DNA from 2 places in the Streptomyces sp. NPDC029169 genome. Region 2 is predicted to be linked to the other one. Evidence: riboswitches for the same ligand, from Rfam matches in the RefSeq annotation. Region 2 holds a riboswitch; the other holds the start of a gene.
What was found. A riboswitch is a leader RNA that binds a small molecule or an ion and turns the genes downstream of it on or off. The one in region 2 is predicted to bind S-adenosylmethionine.
Positions count from the first base shown of each region.

Region 1 (4,354 bases), on a different contig from region 2:
CCGGGCATCGAGCGTGCCGTCGGCGGCGAGGGCGTACGAGACCGGACCCCGATTGGACGCGACGAGCACAGAAGCCATGTGGCGAACCTAGCCCGTCACGTAAACGCTCAAACGTACGTATACGAATGTGGCGAATCCATGCCTCAGTGCTCGCCGCGTCCGCGCAGTGCCGCCTTGGCCACCGCGCCCGTCCCCGCCAGGGCCAGCGCGAGGCCGCCGAGCAGCCACAGCCGCTCGCCGTGGGAGCCGGTCTGCGCCATCGATCCGCCGGGGCCGTGTGGGGCGGGGCGCGGCGGGTGGGTCGTCGGGGCGTCGGCCGTGACCGCGTACGTGATCGTGGCCGTCCGGCCGGCCGCGACCTCCCCATCCGCCGCGGCCGGTCCGGCCGCGGCGAGGCCGAGCACCGCCAGCAGCGTGGTCATTCGATAGGTGAACCCCATGAAACGGAAATTTAGGTAAGAAGCATCATGATGCGGCGTTACGCCACGCGGCGGTGCGCGTACTCCGCGATGTCGATCATCGGCGGCCGCTCCTCCGTGTCCACGGTGTACGTCCGCGGTGTGAAGCCCGTCTCGGAGCGTTCGAACTGCGTCAGCCGGGGCCGCACCAGATGGCCCCGGGACAGCCGCAGCTGCGCCGTCCGGTAGATCGCCGCCGCCATCCGGCCGAGCGCCTGCCCGTCCTGGTGGCGGTGCTTGCGCACCCCGACGTCGACCTGCGCGAGGGCGTCCAGACCGACCGTGTGGAGAGCGTCCACGAGCAGGCCCAGCTCCACTCCGTAACCGACGGGGAACGGCAGCCGCTCGAGGAGCGAGCGCCGCGCCGCGTACTCGCCGCCCAGCGGCTGCACGAAGCCGGCCAGCTGCGGCCAGTGCAGATTGAGCAGCGGCCGCGCCACCAGCTCCGTCACCCGGCCGCCCTGACCAGGGGTGTCACCGAGCGGACGGTCGTACATCGCCTTCACGAAGTCGACGTCCGGGTCGGTGAGCAGCGGGCCGACGATGCCGGTGACGAAGTCCGCGGAGAAGTCCCGCAGATCCGCGTCGACGAAGCAGACGATGTCCCCCTCGGTCACCATCAGTGACCGCCACAGCACCTCGCCCTTGCCGGGCACGGCCGGTATTCGGGGCAGGATCGCGTCGCGCGCCACGACCCGCGCCCCGGCGGCCGCCGCGACCTCCGCCGTACGGTCGGTGGAACCGGAGTCGATCACCACCAGCTCGTCCACGAGCGGGACCGCCTCGGTCATCAGCTCGCGGCGGATCACGGTGACGATGTCGCCGACCGTCGCCTCCTCGTTCAGCGCCGGCAGGACGACACTGACCGTCGTCCCGTGCTTCGCCGCCAGGATGCGGTCGAGCGAACGGTCCGCCACGGACCAGGACCGCCGGGCCAGCCAGCGCTCCACTTCCTCCAGCACGTGATCTCCATCTCGCGGTTCGGACGGCCATCTCAACCGTCCATGCCTTCGGTTACAGTCTTGAACAACGCGGATGCCCGATGCATGTCGGGGTGCCGCCCGCGTCCTACAACCGAATACCGCTCATCCAGAGGGGCAGAGGGAAACGGCCCGTTGAAGCCCCGGCAACCCTCCAGTCGGTTCTCGTCCGCGACACACGCGGCAGCGAGGCTCCCGGCTAGGGAAGGTGCCAAATCCGTCTCATGGCGACATTCGTCATGGGAAAGATGAGGAGAAAGGGCCTCGCCTCCATGGCTGTACAGACTGTTTCCCCCGCCACCGACGCTCCGACGGTCGACCTCGGTCCGGCTTCCGGACTTTCCTGTCGTGAATGCGGTGAGAAGTTCTCTCTCGGTCCCATCTTCGCGTGCGAGCTGTGTTTCGGCCCGCTCGAAGTCGCCTACGACCTCCCGCTCGGCGACCCCGAGGCGCTGCGCAAGCAGATCGAGGCCGGTCCCGCCAACATCTGGCGCTACGCCCCGCTGCTGCCCGTCCCGGCCGACGTCGCCGAGAAGCCGAACCTGAACCCCGGCTGGACCAAGCTCGTCCAGGCCGACAACCTCGCCCGCGAGCTGGGCGTCGAGCCCGGCAAGCTCTTCGTCAAGGACGACTCCGGCAACCCGACGCACTCCTTCAAGGACCGCGTCGTCGCCCAGGCCCTGGAGGCCGCCCGCGCCTTCGGCTTCACCACCCTCTCCTGCTCCTCCACCGGCAACCTGGCCGGCGCCGTCGGCGCCGCGGCCGCCCGCGCCGGCTTCCGCTCCTGCGTGTTCATCCCGCACGACCTGGAGCAGGGCAAGGTCGTCATGGCCGCGGTCTACGGCGGTGACCTCGTCGGCATCGAGGGCAACTACGACGACGTCAACCGCTTCTGCTCCGAGCTCATCGGCGACCCGCTGGGCGAGGGCTGGGGCTTCGTCAACGTCAACCTGCGCCCGTACTACGGCGAGGGCTCCAAGACGCTCGCGTACGAGATCTGCGAGCAGCTGGGCTGGGTGATCCCGGATCAGCTGGTCATCCCGATCGCCTCCGGCTCGCAGCTCACCAAGATCGACAAGGGTCTGCAGGAGCTCATCAAGCTCGGCCTGGTCGAGGACAAGCCGTACAAGATCTTCGGCGCCCAGGCCGAGGGCTGCTCGCCGGTGTCGGCGGCCTTCAAGGCCGGTCACGACGTCGTACGGCCCCAGAAGCCGAACACCATCGCCAAGTCGCTCGCCATCGGCAACCCGGCCGACGGCCCCTACGTCCTCGACATCGCGCGCCGCACGGGCGGCGCGGTGGAGGACGTCGACGACGAGCAGGTCGTCGAGGCGATCAAGATCCTGGCCCGCACGGAGGGCATCTTCGCCGAGACGGCGGGCGGGGTGACGGTCGGCGTGACGAAGAAGCTGGTCGAGGCCGGCCTCATCGACCCGACCCTCACGACGGTCGTGCTCAACACGGGCGACGGCCTCAAGACGCTGGACGCGGTGGCCGACACCTCGCAGGCGACCGCCACGATCCCCCCGAGCCTGGACGCGTTCCGCGACGCCGGCCTCGCCCACTGAAAGGTAAGTGACATGAGCGTCAAGGTCCGCATCCCCACCATCCTGCGCACCTACACGGGCGGCCAGGCCGAGGTCCTGGCGGAGGGCGCCACGCTCTCCGAGGTCATCGCCGACCTGGAGAAGAACCACACGGGCATCGCGGCCCGCGTCCTGGACGACCAGGGCAAGCTGCGCCGCTTCGTGAACGTGTACGTCAACGACGACGACGTCCGCTTCGAGCAGGGCCTGGAGACGGCGACGCCGGACGGCGCGGGCGTCTCGATCATCCCGGCGGTCGCGGGCGGCTGCTGAGCGCCCCCTGAGAGCCTTCGCCTTACCCGGCGCAACCGAATTGCCCCCTACGCTTCAAGAAGCGGAGGGGGCAATTCTGCATGGTTGAGCGCGGTAGAGTTGGGGAAGTCCCCCCGGCTTCCCTTCGCTGCTCATGCCAGGCGCATATGAGAATGCGTCCGCATCCGACAAGATGCAGCCAAAGTGCTCGAGTGTTGTGTACCTTCTGCACGCTTTGCCGGGCCCGACTTGCCCCGGAATTCAGTCAATCCTCCTGAATTCTCCTTTACGGCGTGCCCAGAATTCTCGTCCGATTGACCTGTTGCAGAGGGCAGTTGGGCAGATACATTCAGCCGCGGTCGACGCGTTCCGGCGCAGGGTCTGACCCGGGTCCGCGAAGTGCGGTCCCGCGCAAGGGCCAGTAATAGGGGAGTTAGGCATGGCTCAGGGCACCGTCAAGTGGTTCAACGCGGAGAAGGGCTACGGCTTCATCGCGGTCGACGGTGGTGCGGATGTATTCGTCCACTACAGCGCGATCCAGATGGACGGTTACCGCACCCTTGAAGAGGGTCAGCGGGTCGAGTTCGAGATCTCGCAGGGCCAGAAGGGTCCGCAGGCGGACATGGTCAAGCTCGCCGTCTGAGCACGGCGCGATCGGCCACCACGTACGCACTCACGCGTTCTCATCGCCGAGGGGTCCGCATCCTGACCAGGATGCGGACCCCTCGTGCGTGTCCGGAGTGCTTCCGTGGGCCCCTCTCGATCCATGAGAGTCGCTTGCACTCGCATGGGTCGAGTGCTAATCATTGCGTTAGCACTCTGCAGGTGAGAGTGCTTACGAGGATCGGGCAGACGAGGTCCGCGGCCAGGTGGGGCAAGGAACCGCCGGGTGCGCAGGCCGTCCGTCGCGGGCGTCGGCGCGGTCCTGGAGCGTTATCCACCCCATGTCCGGGAGGACCACTTCACATGGCCAAGATCATCGCGTTCGACGAGGAGGCACGGCGCGGTCTCGAGCGCGGGATGAACCAGCTCGCCGACGCCGTCAAGGTCACCCTTGGCCCCAAGGGCCGGAACGTCG
Region 1 is NZ_JBVHXA010000002.1:458,513-462,866, reverse strand. It holds gene ACZ4VI_RS05920 (alpha,alpha-trehalose-phosphate synthase (UDP-forming)) at 1-78, opposite strand, end outside; gene ACZ4VI_RS05915 (hypothetical protein) at 144-440, opposite strand; gene ACZ4VI_RS05910 (glucosyl-3-phosphoglycerate synthase) at 479-1,420, opposite strand; SAM riboswitch class I at 1,541-1,693, shown strand; gene thrC (threonine synthase) at 1,687-3,006, shown strand; gene ACZ4VI_RS05900 (MoaD/ThiS family protein) at 3,019-3,297, shown strand; gene ACZ4VI_RS05895 (cold-shock protein) at 3,716-3,919, shown strand; gene groL (chaperonin GroEL) at 4,243-4,354, shown strand, end outside.
Region 1: it holds a riboswitch for S-adenosylmethionine, as region 2 does, so the genes downstream of both, thrC (threonine synthase) here and ACZ4VI_RS22220 (aminotransferase class V-fold PLP-dependent enzyme) in region 2, are expected to answer to the same signal.

Region 2 (4,354 bases):
GGTGAGTTCGTCGAGGTCCACCAGCCGCTCAGCCAGGGTGAGCTGTACAAGCTCACGGCGCACGAGCAGAACAAGCCGGCCGAGCTCGGCCCGCTGGTCGACGAGAACGGTGTGGAGCGCAAGATCGGCCGCATGGAGAAGCTCCGCGTCAGGCTCAGCAAGAGCTACTACGGCGAGGAGAACCAGATCGCCAAGCCGACCGCCGAGGAGTACAAGGAGATCACCAGCGGCCACGGCCACCACTGATCACCTGATCCACTCGACCTGAGGTCGCCACGGCAGGAGCCCCGTCCATTCGATGGACGGGGCTCTTTGCCGTCCCCGTGGATCGATAGGGTGGTGGTGTAACCGTCACGTGATGACCAGGAGCTGCCATGAGCGCTGTGACCCCCGCTGGAGGACCTACCACGGCGGACCGCTCCTGGCCCGTCGTCCTGGACGGTCTGCTGACCGGCCGCGATCAGAGCGCCGAGGACACCGCCTGGGCGATGGACCGGATCCTGCGCGGCGAGGCCACCGACGCCCAGATCGCCGGATTCGTCGTGGCCCTGCGGGCCAAGGGCGAGACCGTCGAGGAGATCACCGGCCTCGTCCGCACCATGTACGAGCACGCCAACACGATCGAGGTGCCCGGGGCCACCGTCGACATCGTGGGCACCGGCGGCGACGGCGCCAAGACCGTCAACATCTCCACCATGTCGGCGATCGTGGTCGCCGGCACGGGTGCCAAGGTCGTCAAGCACGGCAACCGGGCCGCGTCCTCCGCGTCCGGCGCCTCGGACGTCCTGGAGAAGCTCGGCGTCAACCTGGAGCTGACCCCGAAGCGGGTCGCCGAGGTCGCCGAAGAGGCCGGGATCACCTTCTGCTTCGCCGTGAAGTTCCACCCGGCGCTGCGCCATGTGGCGATGGCCCGCAAGGAGCTGGGCATCCGCACGGTCTTCAACTTCCTCGGCCCGCTCACCAACCCGGCCCGTGTCAGGGCCCAGGCGACCGGTGTCGCGGACGCCCGGATGGCCCCGATCGTCGCGGGCGTGCTCGCCGAGCGGGGTTCCTCCGCGCTGGTCTTCCGCGGCGACGACGGCCTGGACGAGCTGACGACGACGGCCACGTCGCGGGTGTGGGTGGTACGGGACGGGGCGGTGCGCGAGGAGGCCTTCGACCCGCGGGACGTCGGCATCGAACTCGTACCGGTGGAGGCGCTGCGCGGCGCCGACGCCTCGTACAACGCGGACGTGGCCCGTCGCCTGCTCGCGGGCGAGACCGGTCCGGTACGGGACGCGGTGCTGCTGAACTCGGCGGCGGCGCTGACGGCGCTCGAGCCGGGGAGCGGCACTCTCGTGGAGCAACTGCGCGAGGGGATCGCGAAGGCGGCCGAGTCGATCGACTCGGGGGCGGCGAGGCAGGCGCTTGAGCGTTGGATCGCGGTCAGCAACGCGTGATTCCAGGAGAGGGCCCCGCTGCGGCGGGGCCCTTTCGCGTCCCGGATTCCGGACTCGGGTTGCGCGTCGGCGATCACGTGGCATACGTTCTGTGCCAGGTCATGAGTGACAGCTACGAAGCCCCGGCTTGCTGTCCGGCAACCCTCCGTCCGTGGCGGGGTGCCCCGGGTGAAGACCAGGCTGTAGGCAACAAGGTCTACGGCAAGCGCGGACCCCTGCGACACCCTGGGGTCCTGGTCCTCAAGGGAGCAGTCTCGTGAGCAAGCGAATGCGTTAGGGCTTCGAAGCCCCTTCTTCGTACCCCCTTTTCCTTTTCCGTGTGCCTCCGCACCCACGCACCCGTGCGTCCCGGTCGCGTTGAGGCACCGAATTCGCCTGCCTTGTACGGGAGTTCGCCATGTCTGTCTCCACCGTTGCCGCCGACCAGTCCCTTTGTGCCCCGCTGCCCGTTCTCGGGCGGGATGTCACCGTTCCGCTCGTGACCGGGGGCGAGGTGACCTACGCCGCGCTCGACTACGCCGCCAGCGCGCCGGCCCTGCAGCGGGTGTGGGACGACGTCGCCGCGTACGCCCCGTACTACGGCAGCGTCCATCGTGGTGCCGGGTACCTCTCGCAGCTCTCCACCGACCTGTTCGAGAGCAGCCGCGTCACCGTCGCCGAGTTCCTCGACTGCCGCCCCGGCGACCAGGTCGTCTTCACCCGCTCCACCACCGACTCGCTCAACCTGCTCGCCGCCGTGATCCCCGCGGACTGTCAGGTCTTCGTCTTCGAGACCGAGCACCACGCCTCGCTCCTGCCCTGGAAGGACGCCCGGGTCACCTACCTCAACGCCCCGCGTACGCCCGCCCAGGCCGTCGAGACCCTGGAGCGCGCCCTCGCCGACCGCGACCCGTACGGACCTGCGCTCGTCTGCGTGACCGGTGCGTCGAACGTCACCGGTGAGCTGTGGCCGGTCAAGGAGCTGGCCGCCGCCGCGCACGCGCACGGCGCCCGGATCGTTCTCGACGCCGCCCAGCTGGCGCCCCACCACCCCGTCTCCGTACGGGAGTTGGACGTGGACTGGGTCGCGTTCTCCGGGCACAAGCTGTACGCCCCGTTCGGTTCGGGTGTCCTTGCCGGCCGCGCCGACTGGCTCCAGGACGCCGAGCCGTACCTCGCCGGCGGCGGTGCGTCCAAGAAGGTCGCCCGCCGCGCCGACGGGGGAGTGGACGTCGAGTGGCACACCACCGCCGCCCGCCACGAGGCCGGTTCGCCGAACGTCATCGGCGTCTACTCCATCGCCTCCGCCTGCAAGGCGCTCACCGAGGCCGGGTTCGACCAGCTCGTCGCCCGCGAGCAGCACCTCGTCGCCACCGTCCGCGAGGGCCTCGCCGAGGTGCCCGAGGTGAAGGCGCTCTCGCTCTTCGGCGACGACGCACCCCGCGTCGGTGTGATCTCGTTCGTCGTCGAGGGCTGGAACAGCTCCCACTTCGCCGCCGCGCTCTCCGCCGAGTACGGCATCGGCGTCCGCGACGGTCTCTTCTGCGCCCATCCGCTGGTCCGCACCCTGCTCGGCAGCGACCCGCAGACCCAGGGCGCGTGCGGGGCCCCCGAGGCCGCGCCCGGCGAGAAGTCGCTCAACGCCATCCGCGTGAGCTTCGGCGCCGGTACGCCCGACGAGCACGTGGAGCGTTTCGTACGGGCCGTGAAGGAGCTCGTCAGGGACGGCGCGCAGTGGAAGTACCGCACCGAGGACGGCCGTTGCGTGCCGGACCGCGGCTGAGCACCCACTCGTACGGGTGAAGGGGGCCTCCTCGCGGGGCCCCCTCCGTCACGACTCCAGGCCGATGGCGAAGGCCGCTTCCAGGTCGTGCTGGGAGTACGTACGGAACGCGACGTGCGTGTCCGTCGCCTCGACGCCGGGGATCTTGCTGATCCGGCCCGGGATGACGTCCGCCAGGTCGTCGTGCCGGGGCACGCGGACCATGGCGATCAGGTCGTACGTACCGGTCACCGAGAAGACCTCGCTGACGCTGTCGAGCGCGGCGATCGACTCCGCGATCTCGGGGATGCGGTCCACGCTGGTCTTGATGAGCACGATCGCGGTGATCACGGCTGGCTATCTCCCTCGGTCGCCGCGGCTGAGGACTTCACTGTATCCCCACCTCGGTGGCGGCCCCAGGCGTAGAGGAAGCCGACGGCGAAGCCCACCACATGCGCCAGATAGGCCACGCCGGGACCCGCACCGGCCGAACGGGCCGCGAGCCACTGGAGCACGAACCAGAAGACCAGCACGATCCAGGCGGGAAACCGCAGCGGCAGGAAGAAGAGGAACGGGAACAGGCTGGTCACCCGGGAGCGCGGGAAGAGATACAGGAACGCTCCCAGGAGGCCCGAGATCGCCCCCGACGCCCCCACCAGCGTCTGCTCGCTGTCCGCGTACGCCGCCGCGTAGCCGAGCAGCGCCAGATATCCGCAGCCCAGGTAGAACAGGGCGAACGCGACGCGCCCCATCCGCTCCTCGGCCATCGCGCCGAAGACGAACAGGAACAGCATGTTCCCGAGCAGGTGCAGCCAGCTGCCGTGGACGAAGAGGGCGGTCAGCGGGGTGAGCAGGGTGCGCGGCTCGCCGCCCATCAGCTCGTCCGGTACGACTCCCCAGCGGTGGAAGTACGCGCTCTGCGCCGCCAGGGCCGTGTCCTCCGTCCCGTACACCGGCTGGAGGCCCGACACCGGGCTGATCAGGAACGTGAGGCAGCAGGCGGCGATCAGGGCGTAGGTCACCGTGGGGCCGCTCCGTGCGCCCCGCCATGCCCCGAGGGCCGCTCCTCGCCAGTTCGTCTGCCGCCAGTCGATCATGGACAGATCATGGCGTAACGGGGCCGACCTGGACAGAGTGCCTCGCCGCGACACGGGGTACCCGCGAAGCCGTAGGG
Region 2 is NZ_JBVHXA010000012.1:54,966-59,319, forward strand. It holds gene qcrB (cytochrome bc1 complex cytochrome b subunit) at 1-246, shown strand, start outside; gene trpD (anthranilate phosphoribosyltransferase) at 375-1,439, shown strand; SAM riboswitch class IV at 1,537-1,653, shown strand; gene ACZ4VI_RS22220 (aminotransferase class V-fold PLP-dependent enzyme) at 1,837-3,201, shown strand; gene ACZ4VI_RS22225 (Lrp/AsnC family transcriptional regulator) at 3,250-3,531, opposite strand; gene ACZ4VI_RS22230 (rhomboid family intramembrane serine protease) at 3,528-4,277, opposite strand.